Regions from separate parts of the Enterovibrio sp. FF113 genome, predicted to be linked through region 1. Evidence: riboswitches for the same ligand, from Rfam matches in the RefSeq annotation. Region 1 holds a riboswitch; the other holds the start of a gene.
What was found. A riboswitch is a leader RNA that binds a small molecule or an ion and turns the genes downstream of it on or off. The one in region 1 is predicted to bind cyclic di-GMP.

Region 1 (14,907 bases):
TACCGAACTGCACTCAGCGATGATCTTGGCTCGCAATGAAAAGCATGATGCCATTAAACAGTTGAATGATTCACTGAAAAGTGAGCGTCCTCTTCGATATAGCTATGAAGGTAACCTGGCCATTCAGTTGATTGCTGGCATTGAATCTTATGAAAAAGGAGAGTTTAAGCCGGCTGTTACTTCCATCAAACCGATACGTTATCGTTTGTCTGCGCTTGGGGGGAGCCATGCCCAGCAGGATATTATTGGGCAGTACCTGATTCATTCTGAACACTTACTAAAGCACCATTCTGCTGTAGCAGGACTGATGAAAGAGCGAGTATCCAAAAGAACACGTTGGGATTTGTCGACGGCTCGCTTTTTGGACAAAAACCAAGAAATAGATCGAATGTTAACGTCAGATAACAAGGAAGAAGCGTTTAAGGCATTACTTAGGAAAGTGATTTAAGGCGGACTAAGATCAAGCGCACAATCACTCAAGCACGTTAGACGAAAACAATGGATTAAGGTCAAAACATGGCAGTAACGGTTAATTTTCATAGCGACTTACTTTGCTTCTGGGGCTGGGTGGGGCAAGACTACAACGATAAGATCATGCACCTTTGGAGTCCTTCACAAGTTAACTGGGAGCACCATTGTTTGTCTTTATACGCCAACGTGCCTCAAAGAATGAGTACCATCGCGCCTGGTGATAGCGGTTATCTGAAATATGCTGAGATAACGGAAAGGGTTACCAGCCGTTTTGAAGGACTAGACGTTAATCCTGATTTGTGGCGCAAAGTTCGACCTTCCAGTTCTTTGATGCCTCATCAGGCCATCAAGGCCGTGAAGTTTGCGGCAGGAAATGATGAAGCGATTGAATTGGAGCGAGCGTTGCGCAAAGCCCTATTCCGTGATGCTAGGGATATTAGCCATTTTGGAGTATTGAAAGACATTCTGGAAGAGAACCACGTGGCAACGTCGGATGTGATGGAGTGCTTGTATAGTGGTCGAGCACTTGCCGATGTCTACGGCGATATCAAGACCGGAGAAGCAGAAAAAGTGCCGGGAAGCCCTGCCTGGGTCTTTGATCAGGGGAGATACCGATTTTTTGGCCAAGTTGATGTGGATTCACTGGCTTTTGCAATTAACTGTCTAGTGCAACGAGAGATGCGGTAGTTTGGCAGATAATTGTATTGGGCATGGCACTAACATCCCTTACCAAGCCCAATTTTCTTATTGTTAATCAGCACGCGCGTTTAGCGTGCTGTAACCCGCCCAAACTCTGGTCGCTGTTGTTACCCAACAGAGTGCACCAAACGTCCAAGCAATTTCCGCAAAATAGCTCGGGAACAGACAAAATAGAACTAAACACGCAATGGTTTCTGTGCCTTCAGTGAGCCCACCAATGTAATAAAGTGATTTGCTTTTATAAACGGGGTTTTCGATGTTTCGCTTGCTCGCCATGATGGCAAACGCCAGAAAGCTCGAACCTGTCCCCATAAACGAAAACACAAGAAAGGTGGCGGCGACGGCGTTTTGTTCAGGGTTTGCCAAGGCGAATGCAAACGGGATCATGGAATAAAACAGAAAATCGAGCGTGATATCAAGAAACCCGCCTGCATCGGTAATGCCTTGCCGACGAGCAAGTGCACCATCGAGCCCATCAAATATCCGGTTTAGTACAATAAACAAAAGCCCTAACCAATAATGCTCCATCGCAATAGCGGGGAGTGCAAGCATGCCGATCAGAAAGCCGGATACGGTCACCTGATTGGCGGTTAGGCCAATCTTGTCAGGCAGCTTGGCGGCTTGTTTGAGAGGCCAGCGAATAAGGGTAATGGCATAACGATCAAGCATGTTTTTGCTCCGGTCTAAGGACGCCAACGCGAGGGGATGATGTAGACGGTGCGTTTTCAGGCGCAACGGGCCAATTCAACAATGTGCTTTCCACGGGGACATCATCTTCATCGTGCGTCACCATCACGGCCGCGATGTTTCTGTTCTTGATTTGTTTAAACACGAAGGCGCGAAATGATTTTCGAAGCGGTTTGTCGAGTTTGCTGAAAGGCTCATCCAACAGGATCACTTTTGGGTGTGATAGTAGAGTACGCATTAGGCTGATTCTCGCGCGTTGACCGCCGGAAATCTGATCGGGCGCTTTGTAGGCAATATCTCCCAGTTCGATTTCTTCTAGCGTTGCGAGGGCGCGTTCTTTTTTCTCTGTGGCGCTCATGGTATCGGGTAAACCGAACGCCAAGTTCTGCCACACGCTAAGGTGCGGGAAAAGCAGATCATCTTGAAACAGAATACCGACGGCACGCTTTTCTGCGGGCAATGCCAAAATGCTTTTATCGTTAACACGAATATCGCCCTGACAACTGAATTCAGGCGAAAGATGACCTGCAACGGCGCTGAGTAACGTTGATTTACCGCAACCACTTGGGCCCATGATCGAGAGAATGTCGCCGTTCTCGACGTCAAACGACATGGCTTGAAGCAATGTGGATTGCTTAGATTTTATAGTCAGGTTTTGTACGGACAAACTCATGCATTGTGTCTCTTGTTTGTTCTTGCTTTGCAAGGCGACGACGAGGGTCGGCGAATCGGCTGGCAGCGAGTGCAAGGCCAAAAAATACCAGAGGTAGAAAGGCTTGGATTAAGCCATATACCGCGCTGATGCGGCGGTCTTGTCCACTGGCGAGGCTAACGGCCTCTGTGGTTAATGTGGTGATACGTCCTGCACCTAACAGTTGCGTCGGCAAATATTGGGAGAAACTGACGCTAAGACCGACGGCCCATGCTAGTAAAATGGCAGGCAGTACAATGGGTAGCTTCACTGCCCACCACGCTTTTGTGGCACTGTGACCTAAGCTTCTCGCCGTTTGTGTCAGACGTTGATCGAAAGAACGCCATGGGCCATCTAACGCTAAGTACACATACGGAAATGCAAAGAGAATATGTGCCCAAATAGTCGCGGGGACATGCCATTGCCCTGGCAACATATAAATCGCTATCTGAATACCGAACAGTATTGACAGTTGCGGGATCAGCATGGGAATGGCGATCACCAACTGCGGCACTGATTGATGGTATTTGTCTCGATACTCCAAACACCCTACTGCAAAAATCAGCGCGACGGTGGCAGAGACTAAGCCAAGGATCAGGCTGTTTGCCGCGAGTTCTAATAAGTTCGACGATTCTTGTTCCCAAAAGCGCGTGCTAAGACGTGTCGGCCAACTATCCGGAAAGCGCCAGCGCAATGCAAAAGACCACACCAACAAAATAGGGATCATCAAAAAGGGCAGTACCGCGACCAGCTTGAACAAATGTTTACCGGGAAGATGAAACATTTTGCTGCCGCTAAATTGCCAGTTTTGCCAGCCGCAAATCAATATGAACTCTAGCAGTCGATATATCGACAGTGTACCAAAGCACAATATAAACAGCGTAATCGCCCCTGCGGCTGCGCGGGGGAGTTCTAGTAGGTCAGGGTCATTGAACCACTGCCACACCAACACAGCGAACGTAGACGGTGAAGAAGGGCCAAGGATCATGGCAACATCAACCACCGACAAGCCGTAAGCCAGCACAGCGTAGATCGGGAAGCGCATTTTGGGTAGCCATTGAGGCAATACCACTTTTAGCCACGCTGCGCTTCGGTTGTAGCCTAAACTTTGCGACGCTGCGAGTAAGCGATCAACCTGCATTTGGCGTAGTACCGACAAGCTCATTAACAGCAAGAAGGGCGTCTCTTTTATCGCAAGGGCTATCACTAGCCCAATACCGTTGCTGTCTTGCACCAAGGACCATGTGTAGGGCGTTGTTTCTTGCGTAAACAGTGCGAAGAAACGAAATAACCAACCAGAAGGGGCGAAGGTGAGGGCAAAGCCAATGGCAAAAGCGACGTGGGGCATGGCAAGCAGAGGCGAGAGCCATTTTTCTATTCGGCTCCATCCTGATGTTCCCCAGCAACGCTGCAATATCAGAAAGGTAATCAGTACCGCTAACAAGGTAGCGGTTACGCCTGTAAAAAGCGTGAGTTGCAGGGCTTTTCCGCTACCCGGCCAAGCCATCATGGCATACCAGCCATCAAGATTGGGTTCGGTTAACCCTAAAACGGGAAGGTAGCTGGTGGCAGAAAGCAACACGCCACCCAGCCCCGGAATTAAGGGTAAACAACACACTGTCAGCGTCATCAGATACAGCAGACGTAACATGTCTACCCCTTACCAATTGATAATGTTTGGTACATTATCGTTACTGGCCGTAACGCTCAAGCCATGCTTTTTCTAGCGCGACTTGCCAGCTTGGGTGCGGTTCAGGCTGAGACTTGAACAGTGGCTTGCTGCCAACGCTGGTTAGCGAAACAACCGCTGGATCGCCCCAGATGTCACTGTTCGCTTTGCGAGACTGTGCTTCTTCACTCATCAAGAAGTTAATCGCAACCAGTGCGCCTTCTTTGGCATTGGCATTCCATGGAATACCCATAAAGTGAATGTTCGACAGTGCGCCGCTATCAAAGGCAAAGGTTTTTGCTGATGGCGCGAGGGTACCGTTTTTAACCGCCGTCTCTGCCGCGTTCGGGTTGAAGGTAATGGCTAACAGTAATTCACCATCATCAAGCAATTGCATGGTTTCTGTGCTGCCAGCAGGGAATTGTTTGCCATTTCTCCACGCAACCGCATGTAACTCATCCAAATACGCCCAAAGTGGCGCTGTGACGGTCCTAAACTGGGCTTCATCAACCGGTTGATAAAGCGGTGTAGTGTCAGTGGCTAACTCAAGCAGCGCGGCTTTTAAAAAGCTTGTACCGTGGAATTGCGGTGGCTTCGGGTAGGAGACTTTGCCAGGGTTAGCTTTCGCCAAACTGAGCATTTCCACAAATGATGTTGGTGGGTTCGCCAGTGTTTTCTCATCATGAATAAACACTAATTGACCCACACCCCATGGTGCTTCAAGGCCTTCTGTGGGTTCTGTGAAGTCTTCTTTTACAGGAAGCGATTTATCGACAATTCGCCAATTAGGAAGCTGCTCTGTAAACGGTCCAAACAACAGACCGTTTGCTTTCATAGATTTGAAGTTCTCACCGTTGAGCCAAACCATATCGACACTGCCGCCTTCGGTTTTACCTGCGGCTTTTTCTGCGACTAAGCGATTGACGGTTTCTGCTATGTCGGACACTTTAACATGTTGAATAGTGACACCGTAACGGCTTTCAAGCTCTTCATTTGCCCAGCGCAGGTAGGCATTGATTTCTTGGCTGCCACCCCAAGCATTAAAGTAAACCGTTTGCCCCATGGCATCTTTCTCAATCTGTTCCCAGTTAGACGGGTCAGCAGCCATGCTGACCGAACTAAAAGCGAGCGCACATGCAGTGACGATTGATGTAAAGTTCATTGTGCTTAATCTTCCTTTTTGATTGGTTGTGAGCCATTGTTTTTTGACTCATTACGCATCCAAGCGTGAAATTTCTCTACCCAAACAAGCAAACCCTGCGGCGCATTGTTTTGCTTCCAAACACCTGCCGTGTATTTCGTCGCTTCACTCATGGTTGGATAGGGGTGAACCGTACCAAGAATTTTATTCAAACCGAGGCCATGTCGCATCGCAAGGGTAAATTCTGCGAGCAAGTCCCCAGCATGTGAGCCGACAATGGTCGCGCCGAGAATCTTGTCTTTGCCTTTGGGGGTGATGACCTTAATAAAACCATGGTCTTCACCATCAGCAATGGCGCGATCCAAATCGTCAATGCCGTAGTGGGCAATCTCGTAGTCAATCCCTTGGGCAATGGCTTCTTTTTCATTAATACCAACACGTGCCACTTCGGGGGCGGTGTAGGTGGCGGCTGGCATGACAGAGTAATCGGCCTTAAATTTCTTAAAGTCACCGAACAGAGCATTCACTGCGGCATACCATGCTTGGTGACCCGCAGCGTGAGTCAGCTGGAATGGGCCTGCAACATCACCCACCGCAAAAATGTTGGGGTAATTGGTTTGCAGATAATCATTCACCTTGACGGTACCGCGCTCGGTAAGTTCAACACCGATGTCTTCAAGGCCAAAGCCTTTGGTATTTGCAACGCGACCAAGAGCGAGCATAACATGATCAAATTCAACGACGACTTCTTCTCCGTTCTTATCAAGATAAGCACGTTGCGTGTCGCCATCTTTCTCAAAGCGGGTCGCTTTGTGCCCAAGAAGAATATTTACACCATCTTCCGTTAGACCTTTAACGACTAACGCTGCGGCGTCCGCGTCTTCACGAATAAGCAGTTGGTCAGCCATTTCTACCAAGGTGACGTTCGAACCGAAGCGAGAGAAGCTTTGTGCCAGCTCCGCACCGATAGGTCCACCGCCGAGTACCAAGAGTTTCTTAGGCAGTTCTTGTAGCTCCCACACGTTATCAGAGGTCAAATAGTTCACCTCTTGTAAGCCTGGGATGCCCGGAACGAGAGGGCGAGCCCCCGTTGCGATAACAATGTTTCTTGTGGTCAAGCGTTCTCCGTTTACCTCTACTTCCCACGGAGAGAGGATTTTCGCTTCACCTTGAATACACTCCACACCAAGCTTTGAATAACGCTCTACGGAGTCATGAGGCTCGATATCAGCGATCACTTGATGTACTCGACCCATCACTTGTTTGAAATCGACCGTCGGCTCACCCGCATTCACCCCAAACTCTTTGGCGCGGTTGATTTCGTGCACAGAGTGTCCCGCGCGGATCAGGGCTTTGGATGGGACACAACCCGTGTTTAAACAGTCGCCGCCCATTTTGTGTTTTTCAATCAAGGTGACTTTGGCTTTCACTGCCGCGCCGATATAGGTCGTGACCAAACCGCCAGCACCCGCGCCAATGGCAATCAGGTTGCGGTCAAAGGTGACGGGCTTTTGCCATTTCGCGTACACACGGCGTTTTTGGATAAAGTTCATAATGACCTTTGCAATAATTGGGAATAAACCGAGCAGCACTAACGACAGCAACACACCGGGAGACACAATGCCGCTCAATGAATCAATTTGTGCCAATTGCGTACCGGCGTTGATGTAAACCGCTGTACCCGGCAACATGCCGATTTGGCTCACAACGTAAAACGTTAGCGTGCGGATTGGCGTTAAGCCCATCAGCAGGTTGATAATGAAAAACGGAAAGACAGGAATTAAACGAAGTGTCAGCAAGTAGAAAGGACCATCATTTTTGATGCCTTCGTTAATGGTCGAAAGCTTGTTGCCAAACTTGTTTTGAATAGAGTCTTTCAATAAGAAACGGCTTACCAAAAACGCGAGTGTTGCGCCAATCGAGCTGGCGAAAGAAACCAGCAGTAATGCCCACCAAAACCCAAACAAAGCCGCACCGAGTAGTGTTGCGATTGCGGCACCGGGAAGAGAAAGGGCAGTCATGGTGATATACACCAGGAAGTAAACCAAACTGGCTGTGAGGAAATTCTGTGAAATGGAGTCTTTCAATGCTTCATGCTGAGCTTTGGCATTGTCGAGTGTAAAAAGTGCACCCAGATCAAAAGCAAACCAAGTTACAAATATGGCGGCAATGACAAAGATAATGCTCAACTTCTGTTTGTTCATTTGAAATCCTTTCGTAATAACGTTGTTCAACACCGTCAGGAATGTTCGTACTCTGTGAAATTAGTCACTGTGTTAACTATGGCAAAAGTTTAAAACTGGATTAAGAAAAAACGTATTATCTCAATGAATTAATACAATTATTTACCGACTCTGTGACCCGACAAGCTTCTTGCGAAAATCGACAACACGTGACACACAAGTGTCCGGCCGTTCCGTAATTTTGCTTGGTGATAAAGACCTGAGGGCAGAGAAATTAATTACATGCTTCATCAAATTTTTCGATGCTAAGGGCATTTTTAGGTTGCTCGGCCAGAAGGGAGTGTACGGTAATTTGATGAATATTAATGATTTAACTTTAGGAATGGGTATGACGATAACGAATGCATGTTGGTGGAATTTTCGAGTTGTAGCGGTGATTTATTGTTGATTTAAAGAATGGCCGTCACGACAGTCTGAAAGGCGCAGTCGTAGGCGTGGAGAAACCACAAACTAGAGGCAGTACTTAGAATACTGAACAATAAGCAAAGACAAAGGAACAATGGCTAGGGTAGTTGCACCACCGATATGGTAGTTCCTGTGCCAATATCGCTGCGCGAAACTGTTCATTTTTAAACCCCATATAACAACGGTCGCGTTAATGCCAAAGAAGACAATGACCAAGATCGTTAAAAATGAAGGGGCAAACATACCCTGTTCAAGGGCTGCATAAAACGAGATCGGCAATAAGAAGCAAAAAAATACTGCCCACTTGAATCGTCTAGGCCATTTGCGAAAATGGTCTCGAAATATTCTGTCTATTTGATCGGGAAACGGCTTGCTGTAATGCATCTCATTGTTGCCATTCATCTATCTTGTCTTTTTGGCTTAGTTCAAATTTCGAACAATTGATAATCAACTGAGTGCATTTGTTGTCATCACTGTGACATATGTCACATTAATGGTGTTTTTGAGGTTTTTTGGCGGTTTAATACAGATCTGAAGAAATTTGAGTATTTTTGACTGAAAACATAGCTTGTCCCGCAGCCAATAAGCAATGGAACATGATGTTATTTTCGGTTTAGTGAACCTTATTGTCGTAAAAATGCAGTAGGAAGTGTCATGTTTTGACTGTGAATACAGTATGGAGTGCGATTAGGTTGGCGTTGATAGGGTACTGGTGACAATTAAAACTGAGAAAATGGATATCTAGACCAGTCAGAACAATCTCAAAAAAGAGTGTTGTACTGACTGGATGAAAGCTGGGTTTGAGGCGTTACTGGTGCAAGGTTTGCAAAAGTTCGTCACGGCGTTGAGGCGTAATCACTGACCAGTGTTTACCTTCTATCGCGCCTTCCAGTGCCCAAAGTAGTTCAAGGCTAAGCGTATCTTGGTGTGATTTCTGCAAAGCTCGATAAGCTTTCACGGCGCCCTGTGTTTGCAACTGTTCGACAGAATCGATACCTGCTTTTTTTAGCATTCGCTCTGTGGCGAGTCGCAAGTTTGGCAGATCTTTGATACGCGTTGGCGCCGCCGTCTTTTTTTCTTGCTGATCGTCTCTGGCAATGGTGAGTGCTGTCGTGGCATAGGCCATTAACTCGTCAGATTTTACCCACCAATTTTCAGGCACAGCATAGTATTTAGTCACAACAGGGAAGCCGCGTTTTTTGTAGACGTAAGGGCTCATCGCCAGATGTTTGAATTCAGCTTCATTCGTTTGACCAGCACGAAGGTGAAGCTGATCATTAACAACCAGTGCGAACATTGTCTCATCGCAAAATACACCAAACCCACCAAACATAGAGCGGGATTTGATTTTGCCAAGACATTCGAAGAACTTCAGTGTGTTTTTTAGCGTTGGTTTATCCATGTGACTAATTCTCAATCAATACGTTCCTGGATGAATGGTCAAGGAGCAACGTAGCAAAGCTAATTCAGAGAATTGTCAACGAACCAGAAATATCCGGTATGTGAATGCTAACGTCATCGGTAGCTCCGCTACCACCAACACATAAAATCAGTGTTGTGAGGCCGGAAGCTTTGCGTCCCACGCTTTCGCGATGGTTTGCCTTTTTCTTGACGGGTTTTAGCTTAACTGAATCGCATCATTTTGTCGTTATTGCTGGTCTCATAAAGTGTGATCTTGGTTCAGATAGAATCTTATTGATGTGATTGATAATATCCGGTTGTCTTTGTAATTGAAGTATTTTTGACCAAGATGACTACTTTATATCTGGGTTTAAGGGTAGCACTAGAAAACTAGGCAATTTACCCTTTAAGAGGTGAGTCGCAATAATGAGGTTGAGTCAGTCGGAAAACTTGCCAGTTAATAAAAAAGCCCAACCAAAAAAAAGTGGTCGGGCTTTTAGAGAAGTACCGCGAGAGCGTGTATTTTACTCGGCGTTAAGATTTTTCACCGAACTGCGAATGATGAGCTCTGGTTGCATAACAAAAATCTGCTGTTCGTTCTCTTTATTGGCGAGACGTTCCAATAATAGTTTGATTGCAGTTTTACCCAGTCGATTTTTCGGCTGATGAATTGTCGTCAACGGTGGTGAGAAAAATGCGGCTAGATCAATGTTATCGTAGCCAATAACAGAAATGTCGTTAGGAATGTCTAACCCGGCCTGACGGAAGGTACTGATTGCAGCCAGTGCCATGATGTCATTAAAGCAAAAAACAGCCGTTGGGCGGTCTTCTTGGGCCAATAATGCTTTTGCCGCTTCAACTGCGGAGTCACACTCAAAATCGGCTTCTACAATCCAGTTCGGATTTTCTTCAATGCCAGCTTCTGCCAACGCAGTTCTAAAGCCTGCCAAGCGCGTCTGACAGGTGAGTTTATCTAACTGACCTGAAATACAGCCGATTTTGGTATGGCCGTTGTCTACAAAGTACTTGGTCGCGATATAGCCACCGAGTTCGGCATTATCTTGAATGCAGTCGGTGTTGACATGTTGCGTGCCCCAATCCATCACAACCATCGGCAGATCTTTCTTTTTCTCTAATAGAATAAGAAGTTCTTCATTCAAGTCAGAGCACATCACCAACAGGCCATCTACGCGTTTTTCTGCCAACATGCGCAGGTAGTCGCGTTGCTTCGCTAAGTTACCTTCGGTGTTACACAAGATAAGCGTGTAGCCTTCTTTGTAGCAGTATTCTTCTACCCCATGTACAACTTCCGCAAAGAACGGATTGGTAGATTTGGTGACCAGCATGCCAATCGTGCGCGTTGAGTTACATTTCAAGCTGCGCGCAACTGCACTCGGTGCATAGTTTAAGTCGTCGACTGCGGCCCATACTTTCTTGGTTGTGTTTTCTGCGACAAAGCGTGTTTTATTGATCACGTGTGAAACGGTTGTCGTAGATACACCAGCCATGCGTGCGACATCTTTAATTGTTGCCATTGGGTAATCTTCTTATCGTTTTCATTAGCAGCTTGAGAAATAGAGGCTGCTCAACATGTTTACGCCGCTATGCTAAGCGGCGTAATGGATTCGTTCTTTCTATAGGCGGAGAGACGGACTCTCATCCCCTTGTCGTCGAGGTTTCATCGACACTGCCAGCAACTTGCTTTCCATCAAGTGTGGGAGAAGGGGGGAACGCTGCGGCGGCACTATGACGAGGCGTTTGTAATGTTACAGAAATTTCTCAATGCCAATCGCTTGCGTTCACAGTTTACTGGCTCATGACCGCGCCCGCAATTATTCAATTGAAGCGACTCGCGTAAGCTTGATGCGTATCAAGCTTGCGAAATAGCGGGTTTTTTCTGTTTTCCAAGCTCAAAAAAAGAAAAAACCGGGCTTGCCCGGCTTCATTTATCATAACCAAACACTTCAAGATGCTTGTTTAGCGAGAATTTGTTTGGGTATAGATAGGCACCTTTTTATTCGCCTTTAAGGAACAAAAGATCCAGTGTGATAAATGCAGTGAGCAATGCACCCGCGGCTTTATAAAAACCGAATTGATCAAACTGGTTTAGCGATTTTTGGAAACTACCTAGCCACGGCATGACCATGGTTTCCAAAAATACTTGCTGTTCTTGCATCATGGATTCTTGTTGGTCTTCTTCGGTTTCTTTGTTGGCAAGAATGACCAAGTTCCCTATGAAATCAAGCACAACCGCAAGATGGTCAAACGGTTCATTGAAATCTTTACGTTGAGCAATGCCGTACTTTTCCATCCATTGACCCATCTCTTGCGCGGGCTTATCGTTCAACAGACCGGTTTCACCAATATAAATAGACGCATAAGGCAATGCGCCTGTTTTTGGTGTACTGAGGAATAAACCACAGAAATCAGCGGCTAGCTCGAGTTGTGCATCTTCGCGGAGCTTTAGCGCGGCAAGCGCGTTGCGAAATTCAACGATCGGTGCTTTCAATTCCTCGGTCATGGCTAACGCGGAAAAATAGTTATCCATGTTGCTGCCGTGGTAATTATTCAAATCATCTTGCGTTAATTCACTGGCGAAAAGGGAAGACATCCACCAGTAAAATTCTGCACGTTGTTCGTTAATGGCAATAAATTCTTGCATTGTCATTCCGTTAGTTGAAAAAAAGCACTTTAAGTCTATCTAACATAGAGCAAAAAAGGGCAGCTAAGCTGCCCTTTTCTTCATACTGTCTCTTATGCGATATCCATCGCCGGGAACAGTGGGTTAACGCCGTCAACGTTGATTGGGCCGCTGAAGCCAGTAACAGCAGGTATGTTACCTGTGTGCTTCTCAATCTCAACCAGTGCTGTATGCGCAGAGGTTGCTTGCGCTAACTTAGAGGTGCCGATGTCTACAGTCAGTACGTTTGGATCGCCGTAAGTACAAAGTGTACCCGGCTTGCCGCCTTCAAGTGGCGCATACCAAGCACCTTCTTCAATACGACATACGCCAGCTTTATAGTCGTCAGTCACGACTGCGCCCGCAAGGACCTGACCACGTTCGTTGAATACACGAACCACATCACCAGAAACAATGCCACGTGCTTTTGCGTCAGCAGAGTTGATGTAGCAAGGCTCACGACCCGCGACTGCGTAAGTGTCACGGAACGCGTCTGACGAACACAATTGCGAGTGCAGACGGTAGTTAGGGTGACAGCTTTGCATGTGCAGCGGGTAGCTCTTTGACTTAGGACCGCCATGGCTACGCTCAACTTTTTCGAACCACATAGGGTGACCCTGACAGTCGTCGTAACCCATGTCTGCGATTGTCTTACAGTAGATTTCGATCAGACCTGATGCTGTGCCCAGTGGCTCAAGATCAGGTTCATTACGGAATGCTTGGTGACGAACCCACTCGGTACCTTGAGGGAAGGCAATAAATTGTTCTTCTTCCCAGAATTTAACGAAGTTAGGCATGCGAACGCCAATACCACGGCCTTGCAGACGTGCACCGTTATAGATCTCTTCGATCCATTCCATTTTGGTTTTGCCGCCAGTGAACGCTTCTTCGCGATCAAAACGGGTGCACAGCTCGCGGAAGATATCGAAATCGTCTTTCGCTTCAAACATTGGCTCTACGATTTGTTTCATCGCAATAATGCCTTTGTTCGAGTGGTTACCGAATGACTCGATGTCGTTACGTTCGTAAGTTGTCGTTGCAGGCAGAACGATATCAGCAAAACGGCAGCTCGCAGTCCACTGATGGTCAATAGACACGTAGGTTTCCAAGTTACGCCATGCCTTGATCATTCGGTTACGATCTTGGTGCTGGTGGAACAGGTTACTACCACAAGAAATGGCCATCTTGATGTGCGGGAATTTGACTTTTTGACCATTGAAATCAATGGTATCGCCTGGGTTTTCAAGGCAGTCAACAATGCGCGCAATCGGGATGAAACTTGAGTAACCGTTGTAGCTACCGTTGTGGATAGGTTCAACGCCTGTTACTGAGTTGAAGCCAGACATTAGCGGGCCAGCTGAAGTCACGGTACCTGCATCGTTATAGTGCCAGCCGAAACCGAAACCACCACCAGGTAGACCAATTTGTCCCAGCATTGCCGACACAACGACGATCATCCATGCATATTGCTCACCGTGCTGCATGCGCTGCAAACACCAACCCGCCATGATCTGTGTACGACCACTTGCCATGATGCGCGCGAGTTCGCGGATTTCATCAGCTTGAATGCCACAGATTTTCTCTGCCCATTCTGGGGTTTTCGCCACGCCGTCTTTCTCACCCAATAGGTAAGGCAGGAACTTGTCGAAACCTGTGGTGTAGTCAGCCAAGAACTGCTCATCGTGCAGCTTCTCGGTATACAGGGTGTGCGCTATTGCTAACATCAGAGGCACGTCAGTTTGTGGGTTAACCGCAATCTGCTTGCCACCGAAGTATTTGTATGAAGAGGTTTTCACAGGGTCAACGTGGATAACGTTGATTTCGCCTGCTTTCACTTTTTCAGCCAGTTGCTGGTAGTAACCGTAAACGCTGTGGTCTGGGATCTGCCAGCCAACTTGCAGGTTCTTAACCGGGTCATTGCCCCAGATCACGATAGTTTTCGCGTTTTCCAGAACGACAGGCCACGATGTTTGCTGCTCGTAAACTTCCATTGCGCCAGCAACGTAAGGTAGAACAACTTGCGCCGAACCCGTTGAGTAGTCACCCATTTTCGCTAAGAAGGTGCCATGCAGGCCAATACCACGGTGCATCATGGTGCCCGCAACGTTCAGTTTACCGACTGATTGCCAGCCAGTATTACCCGCGTACAGTGCGCTAGGGCCATAGGTGTTCTGAACACGCTCAAGCTCATGATGGAAGAAATCAAGAGCCTGAGACCATGGCACACGGACGAAACGGTTGTCACCGCGTTGTGTCGTGTCTGATTTCCAGCCGTGCTTCAGCCAATCGATGCGTACCATTGGGTACTTCACGCGAGAAGGGTTGTAGACCACTTCGCGAACCGCGTTAAGCATTGCGGTTGGGTGTGGGTCGTGCTCAAACGGTACGGTGTCAATCCAGATGCCGTTTTCTACTTTGGCGCGGAATGCACCCCAGTGAGAACCGTGTATCACGTCGCCAGTGAACGTGGTTTTTACGTCAGTTGCGGCCATTGCTGAACGCGGTGCTAATAGGCTACCGCCGATAACAGCACCCGCACTGGCGGTTAACATGCCAGAGAGAAAACGACGGCGGGTAATGCCTTGTAGTTTTTCAGTCGCCATGTAGGAATCCTTATTCTTTAAAAGTTGGTTGGACAGGTGTCAAAACACCTGTCCATTATTTGTTCTTGATTACGGACTTGTTCGCGGACAGTCCTTACCGATTAGTGCGCGCCAGCACCGCCGGTGTCGCTACCGTGGTTCTGCAGATATTTCAGCAGAGTACGCTCTTCGGTTTTGCTCAAGCGGTAATACGCGCTCATCGCTTTCAGGCTCGAAA
Region 2 (14,907 bases), on a different contig from region 1:
TCGCTCTATCCGCATCAATTATCCCAACACACGAGATCTCGCGCGCGCTGAATTATTGGGCGTGAGCCCTGGCGGTCAAATCATGATTCATGGTCAGAAAAACGAAGCAGGCCCGCACCCTAGCCTTAGTCGAGGTGAGGATTGGACAGATGGTTGTATTGCGATTGCCAACGAGCAGATGGATGAGTTTCTGAGCATGGTCTCAGTAGGCACGCCGATAACAATTGAATGGTAAGCCATTCTGCTTAAAGCTTTCACTCAGATCACGTGAAATCAGAGACATTGTCGACCTTTGTTTGTACCCAAACAGTCCAAAAAAAGCCCGATGCGTTGCTTCGCATCAGGCTTGTCATTTGATTTATTATGCTATCAACAATGTCTGTTGTTATTCACAAGCAAACGGGCCTTTGTTCGTCCATGCTTCTGGTGCTGATGCTGGGCTGCTGTTTACCCACCATTTAGCCTGATACAAGTTGCCTCCAAACAGCACCTGCTCGCCAGTTAAATACGCTTTGCCTGATGTCCAGGCCACTGGCAAGGTACTGATCAATTTCCACGCATCGCTGCTTTCTGGTGCTGCTCCCTGAATCCAGTATTTTGCTTCCCACACTAAACCATTGAAGCCTACTTTTTCGCCGCCTGTGTAGGTGGTATTTTCCTCCCATGCTGGGTGGTTCATTGCCTCAGGATCAGTGCCACACTGGTCGATTTTTTCAATCAGGTGAAAGTCTATGGTTTGCTGTTCAACCAAATTTCCTTCACTGTCTTTCACGCGAGAAACCAGCATATGGTGACCGGCGCTAATTTTCGTCAGTTGTAGATTCACGTTTTCAGACACGCCATCTTCCAACGACAACTTTTCGTAAGCTAATGCTTCTTGTGCGTGATTGTAAACGGTCATTTCAACCGTAATGTCACCAGCAGCCGTGACGGTGAAATCGAGATCAATCCCGTCTTCTGAAATCATGTATTCGGATGCCACGCCATCAATGATCACGCCGTAATCCGGCTCAGGTGATGCAATGTCATAGCCAACTTCTACACGTGCTAGTCCACTGTCTTTCTTCAAGTAGATCGGATTAGCACCGTAAACGGGGATAAAATTGCCATTGCTGTCACGCACACCCGCTTTAATAACGTTATTAGCCTGATTAATTTTTGCCGCAAGATCGAATGACCAGGTGTTTGCCACACCGGCTTTTTCGCTCTCAATGATCAGACGCGTTGACAGCTCTGGGCGCTCGCCTTCGTTGTCAAACACACGGGTAAATACCGCATCCCCTGTTGCCAGGTTAATACCAGGATTAATTTGCCCATGTTGAGACCAATTAGGTTGCTCTGGCTGCTCGCCGTCAAATTGCACATCGATGGCGTTATAAAACGCTGCGGCAGTATCACCCACATCCCAAACAGCCAAAATGACATGGTAACCTTCACGAGCAGGCACATTACACGAGTGAACCATGGTCTTTGGCGGCTTTTGCATGTTGCCTTCAATCACACAAAACGGATTCAAATCTAATGCAGCGCGAGCCAGCGGCTGATTCACGTTCCAATCAGGTTGAGTGATGTAGTACTTCCAAGTGCGCGTCACATGGTTTGCCGTGAACGTCCACTCAAAATCATTCTGACCGGCCACAATCGAGCGTTTGATCCAGCGTGAAGCGGTCTGCTCATCTAACGCTGAAAACTGGATCAATCCCGCGCTGGCCAGTTTGCCGTCTTCGGGGCCAAGTTCTGGGAAACCCTCCGGCCCTTCCACACTTTGTGGCTCCCACTGAACTTGACCACAATCAGTATTTTTCTCACCCGTTTCAGAGGTGTATTTACACATTGCCGCACGGCCAGCTAAGCCATCATCAACGGCGCTAATATAACCATGAGACATCACGCTCGCGCTGAAAAGCGCGGCGGTAACAGACAAAATAGAGGTGTGAAGCTTGAGCATGTATGTACTTCCTGCGTGTTTTTATTGTTATTCACCCACAGCACGGACAGACGCGAAAAGCAGACATTTTCAATCTCGAAAATGGCAACCCCGCTATCATCATTGTTCTCTACATTAAGCAGAGAACACTCTTAGACCGGAGGCTTTGCGTCCTGTTTTTTCAAACAGTTTGCCGATAATTGTGGAACGCGCGCATCGTATTCTGAATAGCTTGATATTCAACAGAAATATAGGGGGCGCGGAGGTGGCAAGAGCCTTAATGGAAGGAGGGTCACACAGGGCATGCATTGATAGTACGCTTTATCACCTAACGCCGCTTTTGCATTCTCAGTAACGTCCATGTTTCTTCTTGAAACTCACGCGTTTTGGTCTCTTCTTGTAGTAAGTCGAACCCCAGGGCGGTGTAGCAAGCGACTGCGATCTGATTGCACTCAAACACGGCCAAGCTAACTGTCGTAATTTTAGGCTCTTCAAAGGCAACATCCAGTGCCATTGACACCATCGCTTTGCCCCAGCCTTGCCCACGGCTATTTTCAGCGGCGATCAGCACCCGACATAGGCGGTATTCAGTGGCAGATACTCGATAAAGCTCAATGTACCCGACTGCTTCACCCTGATGACGAAAGAGAAAAGGGCGCACTTCGGGTTTCGCTAAGTGCGCTGCGACCTGCTCAACCGTGATTGGAAATTCAAACGCCGGGCCCCCCCATAGGTAATTGTCTCTGGCGTTTGGTATCCAACCGCAAAGTTGTGGTGCATCTGCTGCTTCAAAGGGCACAAGCAACATTAAGCGGGTTTCTCCTGTTCGTCCGACGCGTCATTCAGCGGTTCATTAGGCTGGTCATCCGAAGGAGGCGCACCAAATTCATCTAAGTAACCCTTTGGTGGCGGCGTCCACTCGCGCTCGGTGAGAGCATGTTTATCCATCCTATCCGTATCCATCGCTTCTCGAATGGTTTCTTCTAGCTCAATAAACAGATGTTGGTAATGGTTATCGTAGGTTTGTGATTCTTCGCCGCCTAACCAACTTTGATAGAGTTTTTCAGAACTCTGTTTCTCAATTTGGTTAAACATCGCTTTTTGCTGCTCAACCAAAAAGGGATGTGAGCCAAGCGTACGCAGCGCTTCTGCGCCCATTTCCAGTGCAGAGTGGTAGGTTTCTTTGATCACAAAATCCGCCCCCGCATGGCGAAGCTTATACGCATGCCCACGGTCAAAGGCACGAGCGAGCACTTTCACATGGGGATAGGTGTGTTTCACGTACTCAACAAGCTCGGTGGTGGTTTCTTCGTTATCCATGGCGACCACCAACAACGCCGATTCTTCGATACCTGCTGTATGCAATAGATCGGGTCGAGTGGCATCACCAAAATAGCTTTTGATGTTAATTTGGCGCAGGTTTTCTACTTGCGTGGCTTCGTGATCAAGCACGACGGTCTTCACCCCATTACCCGTCAGCAAACGATTCACTACCTGCCCAAAACGGCCAACACCCGCAATAATCACCGACCCTTGCTCATCAATCACATCGGCTTCGCGGTTATTAGACACTTTCTCGTAACGCGGCAAAATGACGTTGTCATAAAGAATAAATAAACCGGGTGTGAGAAACATAGAAATTGCTACTACCAGCGACAGTAACTGCGCAGTTTCAGCAGGCAATACATTGTTTTGCATTGAGAAACTTAGTAACACAAACCCGAACTCACCCGCTTGGGCGAGGCTCAGTGCAAATAACCAACGAGCTGAGCCTTTGATCTTGAATATAAAAGTCAACAAAAGCAGCACGATGGCTTTCAATACCATGAGTCCGATTGTCAGGCCAATAATGACAAACAGATCTTCAAACAAGATGCCAAAGTTGATGCCCGCCCCAACAGTAATAAAGAACAAGCCCAGCAGCAGTCCTTTAAACGGTTCAATGTTTGATTCCAACTCATGACGAAATTCACTGTTGGCCAATACGACACCCGCCAAAAACGTACCTAGTGCTGGTGAAAGGCCTATCAAACTCATCAGTGCGGCAATACCAATCACGAGCATCAGCGCGGTGGCGGTAAATATCTCACGAAGACCAGAGCTGGCAACAAAGCGTAATAACGGACGGCTTAAATAGTGCCCGCCTACAACGACACCTGCGATTGAGCCCAAGATCACTAAACCGACGGCCCAACCCGGCAATCCCGCGACTAGGCTCATTTGTTCATGGTGTTCAGACGCGGAAGCGGCGGCATGTTTTGCCTTTTCCACCAACTCAGGGAGTGCCAACAGCGGAATAAACGCCAGCATCGGTATCACGGCAATATCTTGAAACAGCAACACTGAAAAAGCATTTCGACCGCCTTCTGTTTTGGTGAGTCGCTTTTCATTAAAGGTTTGCAGCACAATAGCAGTCGAAGACAACGCGAAGATTAAGCCAATGGCAAGCGCGATGGTCCAAGGTTGCTCAAAGAGTAATGCAATCCCCATCACTATCGCTGTTGTGACACCGACTTGGAGGCCGCCCAATCCCATCAAGCGGTTTCGCATTGCCCAGAGCATCTTCGGCTCAAGCTCTAAACCTACGAGGAACAACATCATCACGACACCAAATTCTGCGAAGTGCTGAATAGTATTGGTTTCCGAACCCACTAGCCCCGTCAGAGGGCCAATAATCACACCGGCAATCAAATACCCAAGAACCGAGCCCAAACCCAAACGCTTGGCAATCGGCACCGCAATGACAGCAGCAACTAAATAGATAAATGCCTTTAAGAATAAATCTGTCATGCTTTTCCTTCCTTGATGGCGCCATCGATAGAGCGGGCTGTTATTTTTTCAATACCAGCAAGCAAATCCGTGTCTAGGTTGTCATCAACCAACGCAGTCAGTAATTTTTTATAAGCGGCAGTATGTTGGCCGACTTTTCCTTCCTCTGCGGCGGTTCGTGAGCCAAAGATCGCAAACGGCGCCAGATAATTCATGCCCGTTAAGTTTGCCATTTGTTCAAGGGGATAGAGAAGTTCACGGATTTTGAAATGGTTAAACCCATCGGCTTTATACGCTTCTTCACTCCCACCCGCGGTAATGGCACACATGAAGTATTTCCCCTGCAATGCGGTGCCGCTCGAGCCATAAGCAAAACCATATTCCAACACTAAATCTTGCCATTCTTTCAAGATGGCAGGCGTTGAATACCAATAAAGGGGAAATTGGAAGAGCACCACATCATGCTCACGCAAACGCGCTTGCTCGCGGTCAATGTCAATGTGAAAGGTCGGATATTCGGCATAGAGATCCACCACTGTCGCTCCCTCGACCGACTGCGCGATTTTATAAAGCGGCGCATTCACTTCCGATCGTCGTTGAGACGGGTGCGCAAATAACACCAGCACTTTCTTTTTATTGTCTGCCATAAACGTCCTTTTTTGACATTGGTGCCTCTAATATGAGTGCTTCAAGCGCATTGCAACCAGGTAACCAAATAATTACTGGTTAATATTAGTAACCTAAAATACCAAAATCCTGCCACGTACTGCAATATTAGTGAGTGAGCATATACCCTATCTCAGAAGGTAGACTAAACACTCGCTTGGTTGAAATCACATCAATCGCACTTGAGTCACTAGGCCATACTATAAAGACATCCCATGATGAATCTGAGTACGACATTCAAGAAGAAGTCGAAAAACATTCATGAGCATAGGTGGAACATGGTGTTGTGCTGGGGACCATGCTTCACTTAGTTTCATTCTTAGAGGCTCTATCACGATCAAAAAAGCCCCGAGCGGGGCTTTCTTCTGTCATCTTCACACACGCTATTTCGATGAACTGGTAAACAGTAGTTTCAGACCAAATGCTAACATCACCGAACCTAATACTCTGTCTACCCAATGCCCAACACGTTTGAATTTGGCTTGGACAGACGGTTTCGACAGAACAAGCGCCACTGAACTGAACCACGCCAATTGAACAAACATCATCCATATACCCAGCAAGAAAAGCTCAAAGGTGGGCATGTCCGGTGAAACCACCAAGGTGAATACAGAGAGAAAATACAATGGTGCTTTCGGGTTTAACGCATTACAAACAAAGCCCATCGAAATCAGCTTCGCCGTGGAGCGTGCTTTCACTGGCACAGACTGCTCATCATCGCCTACTGCTGCTTTACTTCGAATACCCTTCACACCGAGATAAATCAGATAAGCTGCGGCTAAATACTTCATTACCGACAAGACAATCGCAGAGTCACTGATCACAGTCGCGAGGCCAATAGATGAATAAATAATATGAACAGAAAGGCCGAGCGCAATACCAAGACTAACGAGCAACCCTGCACGGCGACCATGCACAAGTGATTGTTGTGAAACCATCACAAAATCAGGTCCTGGCGACGCTGCCCCCAATAGATGGACTAAAGTCAGGGTAATAAACGCGTGATAGAATTCCATTCACATTGCTCCGTTTTTCCGATAATAACTAACTGTTTGGTATGGTGACGATCCGAATATAAATCAACTGCGTATCAATGAAGAACTCATGATTAGGACACGCACAATGCTATTCACACTTTTCTACGATGGAAGTTGCCCTTTATGTGTGGCCGAGATGAACCAACTCCGCACCTTAAACACGAATGGCTCACTTCATTTTGAAGACATTTTAGCGTCTGATTTTACCGAACGTTATCCAGATATTATCCCTGATGATGCACGTGAAATTTTGCATGGCAAATTTCACGATGGCCGAGTATTACTAGGGTTAGACGTGACACATCAGGCTTGGAAACGGGTGGGTAGAAAACGTTGGATTGGTTTACTTCGCCTTCCTGTCATTCGTTGGTTTGCAGATAAAGCCTATCTAACTTTTGCCAAGAACCGTTATCGCATCTCATGGTTGCTCACAGGCAAGTCACGCTGTGAACCTTGTGCTAGCGGGGGGTGCGAGATAAACAAAAACAGACCGAAAACATAAGTTGATTGAAAAGCCACACCAGTGTAATTAACTATTAACAACAACACAGAGCTACTGTAAATCTGGCACTTTCATTGACATGCATCACTATTATACCGCCAATCATTCTATTGACTAATTGTTCATTTAGACGCACCATCCCTGCCAAAATACGTGTCGTAAATTTGAGAAATGATTAACGCAATTTCTAATTTCGCGACTCAATTCAATATGTTGATTTGTATAACAGAATGAAAACCACCGACACACTTTCGGCTGCGGCCTTTTTGCCAACGATCCCCGTTGGCACTGCTCTCACGTTTGAACTGAGATACAAAGATAATATCAAAGCCTTTAGCGGGTCCTCCCGCCTCATTGGCTATCGTGATCGAAAGTATCTGCTTCTTGAAACACCAAGCGACCCTGAACTGAGTAAATTGCTGTCCGACCCTTCTGGCTGGCAAGTCATTGTGCGCGGTATCTCTTCGTCACGTTATGGCGAAATATTTGCGTTCAAATCCCATATTCTTAGCGTGATGCACAGGCCCGAAAAGATGCTCGCGATTGCCATTCCAGATTCTGTCGGCATTCACCGCATGCGCAGATTTGCACGCTACACCGTATCTCGCATTGTGCAGGTCGAAATTAATGGCAGAGGCACATTAGCAAAACTTGCCGATTTCTCTTTGGGCGGATGCGCCATCAGAGTGTCGAACAGTCAATTTATCGAGCCTGGCGAGTCAGTGCGTTTTAACATCAACGCGCTATTTGATACGCCCATCATGTTTGAAGGCACAGTAGTGACGGTCACCAGCAGTGGTGAAGGGATTCAACTGGGCATCAAATTCAACAACGAAGGCAGCCATCAAGCACGTGATACGCTTGCTAGGCTCATCATGTCATCTGAGATAGATGCCGAAAATTCAACAAGCCATGTCTCCACGGTTTCTTAGCAAGCAGAGAGACGCTAAAGTCAGTGATGAAACCGTCCAAGACGAGAGGAAAAAGTCATGCAAGAAACCTTTATCGATGATGGCTTGGTCTATCGTCAACACCACTTTGATTTACCGCTAAATTACGATGACAAAAACAGCACAACACTTCGCGTTTTTGCTCGAGAAGTCGTTGAGCATCACCGTGATGCAGGCTCCCTGCCTTGGCTGGTGTATTTTCAAGGTGGCCCAGGCTTCCCTTCCCCGCGACCAGACGGTCGGAGCGGTTGGCTAAAGCGTGCATTGCAACAATACCGTGTTCTCTTGTTAGATCAACGTGGCACGGGGCTCAGTTCCCCACTCACACTTCAGACACTTGCCGACTTATCCTCGAGTGACCAAGCGGAACTTATCTCACATTTTCGCGCCGACAATATTGTTCGCGATGCAGAAGCCATTCGTGAGCAGTTCGGCATCAAAACATGGTCAATTTTAGGTCAAAGCTTTGGCGGTTTCTGTGCACTCACTTATTTGTCGTTCTATCCAAACAGCCTGAGCCGCGTATACATTACAGGTGGTGTACCTTCGTTAACTCGCCCTGCCGATGACGTTTACCGTGCCACCTATCAACGCGTGCTAGACAAGAATGAGGCTTTCTTTGCACAGTTCCCAAGCGCCCAAACACGCTGCAAAGAGATCGCTACTCACTTAACATCCAGTGACGTTAAATTGCCGAACGGTCAGACGTTTACTGTGGAACAATTCCAGCAAATTGGCATCAATCTTGGCCGTAGTGGTGCAAACTTGCCGATGTATTATTTGCTCGAAGACGCATTCGTCAATACCGCTACCGGCAAGGCGCTCAGCTATGCCTTTTTACAAGCGATGTTGGCCGAACAAAGCTATCAGACCAACCCTATTTATGCCTTCCTACATGAACCGATTTACAACCAAGATCAATCCTCTGATTGGTCTGCCCATCGCGTTCGCAATACAGAGTTTCCGGCATTTAACTATTCACCCGAAACACCATTTTTGTTCACGGGCGAAATGGTATATCCGTGGATGTTTGACCAACTTCAAAATCTGGTTCCACTAAAAGGCGCGGCGGAATTGCTTGCCGCTAAATCGGATTGGCCTGCGTTGTATGACGTGGACGCACTCAACGCGAACATGGTTCCCGTCGCTTGTGCGGTATACGCAGACGACATGTACGTGGAGATGGATTATTCCCGCGAAACACTGCGAAACATTCCTAACAGTCGCGCCTGGATCACCAACGAATACGAACATAACGGCCTTCGCGCTGACGGCGAACGTATATTGGGTAGATTGATTGATATGGCAGAAGAAATCGAAAATACCCCATAAATACACGTTAGCCGCATGATCCTTTCATGCGGCTTCATAACTGCAAAAAACCACCTTACTAATAGCCGTTCCCATACGAAGAATTATGTATAAAAACTTCAATATCAATGTTAAATATTGGTGACTAAATCCCTGTTATTTATTATATTTATATAGAAATCAAAAGCATAAATGTCCTATTACTTGACCTGGTAACCACACTTCGATTTAAACCGTTATTTCTTCCTATCAAATGCTTTACAATTGCCATTCTCGCTATAAAATCCCGCTTCTTCTGACTATTTTTCATCCAGGTACTATTCTATGAATCCGACACGTTTTGGTAACGTGATGGCGGCGATTGCCTTCCTGTTATGGGGCGCGATGCCGCTCTATTATCAGCTTCTCCCTAACGCGGCAATGGATGAACTGCTCGCCTTGCGTATCGCTGCATCCGTACCATTTTTACTCATCATTTTGCAGAGTCGTCGCGGGCGCTCACTTAATTGGCAAACATTGACCGCAGACAAACGCTCTTTTGCTTTCGCGTCATTAGCATCGGTCATGATGTGTATATCTTGGAGTGCTTTTACATGGGCGATGACAAACGACCGAGTGTTAGATGCAAGCCTAGGCTTTTTCATTAACCCCTTACTGGTTATCGCACTTGGCGTCTTGGCATTTAAAGAGACGCTAAGCTTTGGTCAAAAAGCCGCGGTTGTCTTTGGTGCGTTAGGGTTGAGCTATCAGGTGTGGCAATACGGTGAAGTGCCTGTTGCAGCCGTATTGATGGCGGTATTTTTCGCACTATACGGCTGGTGCAAACGCTATGTGAAATATGATGCTATTTCGTGCCTATTCGTCGAAGCCATCGTTTTATTTCCTTTTGCAGCGGGATATATGGCCTACAAAATGGCCACAGGAACCAGTGTCGCGGTATCTAGCGAGATGTCGACGCTACTGCTTTATCTTGGCGCAGCGCCAATCACACTCGCACCGCTGTTCTTCTTCTCAGAAGCCGTGAAGCACGCAAAAATGTCGATGATTGGACTCATGCAATACATCGAACCCAGCCTGCAGTTTCTCCTCGCGGTGTTAATCTTCCATGAAACATTCGACAGCATTAAAGCCGTGAGCTTTGGTTTAATTTGGCTGGGGTTGGTTGTTTCAATCACAGAGGGTCTGATAAAGGTGAAAGCAAAAACGAACCTGCCACAGACCTAATCCCCATAGGGTTAAGCAAGCGGTCATACTTTGCGCAGGAACAATCGTCAAGAGCAAGGAAGAAATCCCAGTGACTCTTTATTCCAATTATAAAATTTCTGACACAGCTATTGCCGACTTTAACCAGCAAGAATGACTGAATACTTATCCTAATTGGTATAAATGAAAACAAAAAAGAAAAGGCATCCGAGGATGCCTTTTTCATATCAAACTTGGCCGCATTCGGCGGTCATAGCGCTCGCTTGATTATTTTTCGTCTTCCACTTCAATCAACTTAGTGGAGCCGCCGTGATACTTCTCACGCAGTCGCTGGATAATGGCAAAGAAGCCAGGGATAAAGAACGTACCCGCCAACAACACGCAGAGCAAACCACCTGCCAGTGATATACCCAGTGAGTTCTGGCTGATGTTACCCGCCCCACTCGCAAAGACTAACGGCATGATGCCGAGAATGAATGACCAAGACGTCATGTTCACCGCGCGGAAACGCAGCTTGCCGCCCATCACTGCAGAGTCACTAATTGGGTGTTCATTCTGTTCACGCTCATTTTTAGCAAATTCAACGATCAAAATGGCATTTTTAGCGGCCATCGCAATCAACAGAACCAGACCAATTTGCGCGTACAAGTTAAGCGGTGTGCCAGTGGCAGCGAGAGCGAGGAAGGAACCCAAGGTTGCAACCGGAACCACCAGAATGATCGCCAGTGGAATCGTCCAACTTTCATACTGTGCCACCATAAACAGGTAGATGAAGATCAGCGCAAGACCAAAGGCATAGATCGCCAAACTGCCTGCCTGTTTCTCCTGATAGGCCATTCCCGTCCACTCATATTGGTAACCTTGTGGCAGTTGTTCTGCCGCAACACGTTCCATCGCTTCAATCGCATCACCTGACGAGTAGCCTGGCGCAGGTGACCCTTGGATGACAGCAGAACGATACATGTTGTAACGCCATGCGACATCCGGTTCGAACACCTGCTCGATATCAATCAAAGTACCCAGTGGGATCATTTCACCCGAGTTAGAGCGAACATGGAAACGACTCAATGAATCCAAATCGTTACGGAAATCCGCATCAGCCTGAATCGTCACACGGTAGCTCTTGCCGTACAAACTGAAATCATTCACATACATCGACGCCAAGTTGCCTTGAAGCGTAGTGAAAATTTCGGACAGAGGAATACCCAGTTGCTTGGCTTTCTCACGGTCAATATCAACGTAGAAATGCGGAACATTCGCGCGGAACGTACTAAACGTACTCGCAATTTCCGGCTGCTGGTTAGCCGCTTCCATCAACTGTTGTGACACCATGGCCAAATCACCACGACTTCGGCCAAGCGTATCTTCCAATACAAACTCGAAGCCAGACGCCGGTCCCATCCCCGGAACAGCAGGTGGACCCATAGTGAACACAATCGCTTCCGGTAACTGCATGGCAGCAGCCCCATTGATTCGGTTAATAATGTCAAACGAGGAGTGGTCACCATCAAGTGCTTGACGCGTTTCCCAATCCTTCAATTTCACAAACATTGACGCACCGTTTGATGCAGAAGCACCCGTCAAGAATGCGTAGCCGTTAGCAACGGTAGCCCCTTCAACACCCGGTTCGCTGGTCACAATGTCATTCAGCTTTCTGGTCACTTCCTCTGTACGTGACAAAGAAGCAGCATCCGGTAGCTGAACGTTGATCAGCAGAACACCTTTATCTTCTTGCGGTACAAACCCTGTTGATGTGGTTGTAGCAAAGTAACCTGCCGCACTGACTGCAACGATAAATAGCACACCCAACACCGCAGTTTTACGGACTAAGAAGCCTGCAATCGCGCCGTATTTGTTAGTAACGCTTTCTAAGCCACGGTTAAATGCCGTAAACCAACGCGCGTGATTGTCTTTACCTTGCTTGAGCACAAGGGAGCACATTGCAGGTGACAAGGTCAGTGCGTTAATTGACGAGATCAGAACGGAAATACATATCGTCAATGCGAATTGGCGGTACATGATCCCGGTAATACCCGGCAACATTGCCACGGGTAAGAACACGGCCAGCAACACCATCGTCGACGTAATAATGGGACCCGTCACTTCCTTCATCGCAAGCAATGTCGCTTGGCGAGGCGTCAAAGACGGATCTTTTGCCATGTTGGTATCAACGTTTTCGATAACCAAGATGGCATCATCCACCACAATACCGATGGCCAAAATCAAACCAAACAGCGTCACGGTGTTGATGGTAAAGCCCGCCGCCAACATGATGGCAAACGTACCCACAAGTGACACAGGGATCGCGACAACGGGGATCAAAGTAGAACGGAAACTACCAAGGAAAAGGTAGGTCACCGCAATAACCAGCAATATCGCTTCTATCAGCGTGACAACGACGCCTTTGATAGACTCAGAGACAAACAGCGTCGTGTCATAACTGGTCTCATAGCTCATCCCTTCAGGGAAGCTCTGAGAGAGCTGTTCTAAACGCTCCATGACCATCCCCCCACTTTCCAGCGCGTTAGCGTCAGATTGCAGGTTCAAGATCACGATAGAGGCAGGCTGTTCGCGGAAATTGCCGTTACCCGAGTAAGACTTGCGGCCCAAGGACACATCAGCGATATCTTTCAGGTACACCATGGTGCCGTCCGCATTTGCGCGAACAACCACGTCTTTAAACTCATCCACCGAGCTCAGGCGACCTTGTGTCACCAGTTTGAACGTCATTTCTTGTGCGTTGTTGAATGGCGGCGCGCCAATATCACCCGCGGCAACCTGAACGTTTTGCTCAGCAAGCACAGAACGCACATCTGACGTGGTGATGCCTAGATTGGCCATTTTTTCTGGGTTAAGCCAAACACGCATCGAGTATTCGCCACCACCAAGCACATTGACATCACTGATGCCTTTGACTCGTGCAATTTGGTCTTTGACATTCAGGTTGATGTAGTTAACCAGAAACTGTTCATCGTATTTGCCGTCAGGCGCATAGAAGTTCAGTACCATTAACAAGTCCGGCGAACGCTTCTTCACCGTGACACCAATCTGACGCACTTCTTGCGGCAGCTTTGATTCTATTTGTGCAACACGGTTTTGTACGTTGACCTGTGCCATATCAGGGTCAGTGCCGATATCAAAGGTCACGTTTAAACTGTAAGAGCCATCATTAGCACTTTTGGAAGACATGTAGATCATGTTTTCCACGCCATTGACCGATGTTTCTATCGGGTCTGCGATGGCTTGCTCAACCACCTCAGCACTGGCACCTGCGTAAAACGCCGTCACACTAACAGAAGGTGGACTGATTCGAGGGTATTCAGCGACTGGCAGGTTCAACAATGCGATGAGACCTGAGAGCGTCAGAATGATGGAGATAACCAGCGCAAATTTTGGGCGGTTAATAAAAAAGCGACTTAACATATCAGCTTATGCCCCTTGGCCTTGAAGGCGAACTGTCATGCCATTTCGAACACGCTGCAAACCTTTGGTCAACACTTGCTCGTCTTCTACTAGGCCGCTTAATACAATGACACCTTGTTCCGTTTGAGGGCCAAGCTTCACGTTACGACGCTCAGCGACATTGCCTTCTTTCAGTACCATCACGAAATCACCTTCTAGGTCGGTCTGAACCGACAAACGCGGCACAACAATGTGTGGCGTGGTGGCTTTTTCTTTGACGATAACTTCAACATATTGCCCCGGAAGCAGGCGATAACTCGGGTTAGGGAATTTTGCGCGCAGCGCAATGGTGCCCGTGTTAACGTCAATGCGGTTACCGACGTAGTCCAACTTACCAGCATGCTCATAGTCGTACCCATTACCCATACTTAGGAACACTTCAACACGTTTTGCGCCGCCCTCGCCGTTGCCTGACATTCTGTCAGCACCCGCAGCCAGACGTTGCTTCTCACTCATAGAAAATGATGCCTGCATCGGGTCAAGGCTAACGATGGTGGTGAGAACGCCAGTGGAGGGAGAAACCAAATCACCAATACTGGCCAAGCTTTCACTGATACGCCCAGTGAATGGCGCGACGATTTCGGTGTGAGACATGTCAGTTTCAGCGGCTTGCAGTTGCGCTTGCGCTGCCTTCAAGGCGGCTTCAGCTTGCAGCTTTACTGCGGTCAAACGGTCAAACTCAGATTGGCTAATACCTCCACGAGGTAACAAATCTTTCCCACGTTCAAAATCCAACGCGGTATTCGTCACGCCAGCCTCTGCTTGCGCCACAGATGCCTCAGCACTGGCGACCTTCGCGCGATAAATAGCGGGGTCAATTTGGAAAAGACGTTGGCCTTCTATGACCATTTCACCTTCGGTAAAATATCGCTCGGTTAAGTAACCAGAAACTTGAGGAACAATGCTGACATCCTCCATCGCTTCGGTTCGTCCGACAAACGTTTGTTGTGGCTGATAATCAATCACTTCAGCAGATTGGATATCAACGATAGGCAAGAAGCCACCCTTCTGTTGAGCTTCTTGCCCACCACAACCTACAAGCACTGATGCGCTAATCAGCGCAGGAAGCAATAACTTCCG

Region 2: it holds a riboswitch for cyclic di-GMP, as region 1 does, so the genes downstream of both, gbpA (N-acetylglucosamine-binding protein GbpA) here and ACED36_RS12025 (TfoX/Sxy family DNA transformation protein) in region 1, are expected to answer to the same signal.

The regions. Positions count from the first base shown of each region.
Region 1 is NZ_JBGONO010000013.1:38,437-53,343, forward strand. Features, by position in the region: gene ACED36_RS11990 (tetratricopeptide repeat protein) at 1-448, shown strand, start outside; gene ACED36_RS11995 (DsbA family protein) at 517-1,158, shown strand; gene ACED36_RS12000 (CDP-alcohol phosphatidyltransferase family protein) at 1,222-1,839, opposite strand; gene ACED36_RS12005 (ATP-binding cassette domain-containing protein) at 1,832-2,530, opposite strand; gene ACED36_RS12010 (ABC transporter permease) at 2,493-4,199, opposite strand; gene ACED36_RS12015 (ABC transporter substrate-binding protein) at 4,240-5,379, opposite strand; gene lpdA (dihydrolipoyl dehydrogenase) at 5,385-7,562, opposite strand; gene ACED36_RS12025 (TfoX/Sxy family DNA transformation protein) at 8,815-9,408, opposite strand; cyclic di-GMP riboswitch class I at 9,524-9,618, opposite strand; gene purR (HTH-type transcriptional repressor PurR) at 9,932-10,942, opposite strand; gene torD (molecular chaperone TorD) at 11,422-12,069, opposite strand; gene torA (trimethylamine-N-oxide reductase TorA) at 12,162-14,690, opposite strand; gene torC (pentaheme c-type cytochrome TorC) at 14,792-14,907, opposite strand, start outside.
Region 2 is NZ_JBGONO010000003.1:4,880-19,786, forward strand. Features, by position in the region: gene ACED36_RS02995 (murein L,D-transpeptidase family protein) at 1-235, shown strand, start outside; gene gbpA (N-acetylglucosamine-binding protein GbpA) at 386-1,948, opposite strand; cyclic di-GMP riboswitch class I at 2,029-2,132, opposite strand; gene ACED36_RS03005 (GNAT family N-acetyltransferase) at 2,256-2,735, opposite strand; gene ACED36_RS03010 (monovalent cation:proton antiporter-2 (CPA2) family protein) at 2,735-4,717, opposite strand; gene ACED36_RS03015 (NAD(P)H-dependent oxidoreductase) at 4,714-5,343, opposite strand; gene ACED36_RS03020 (LysE family translocator) at 5,746-6,378, opposite strand; gene ACED36_RS03025 (thiol-disulfide oxidoreductase DCC family protein) at 6,485-6,901, shown strand; gene ACED36_RS03030 (flagellar brake protein) at 7,132-7,833, shown strand; gene ACED36_RS03035 (alpha/beta fold hydrolase) at 7,891-9,183, shown strand; gene rarD (EamA family transporter RarD) at 9,487-10,386, shown strand; gene ACED36_RS03045 (efflux RND transporter permease subunit) at 10,633-13,788, opposite strand; gene ACED36_RS03050 (efflux RND transporter periplasmic adaptor subunit) at 13,795-14,907, opposite strand, start outside.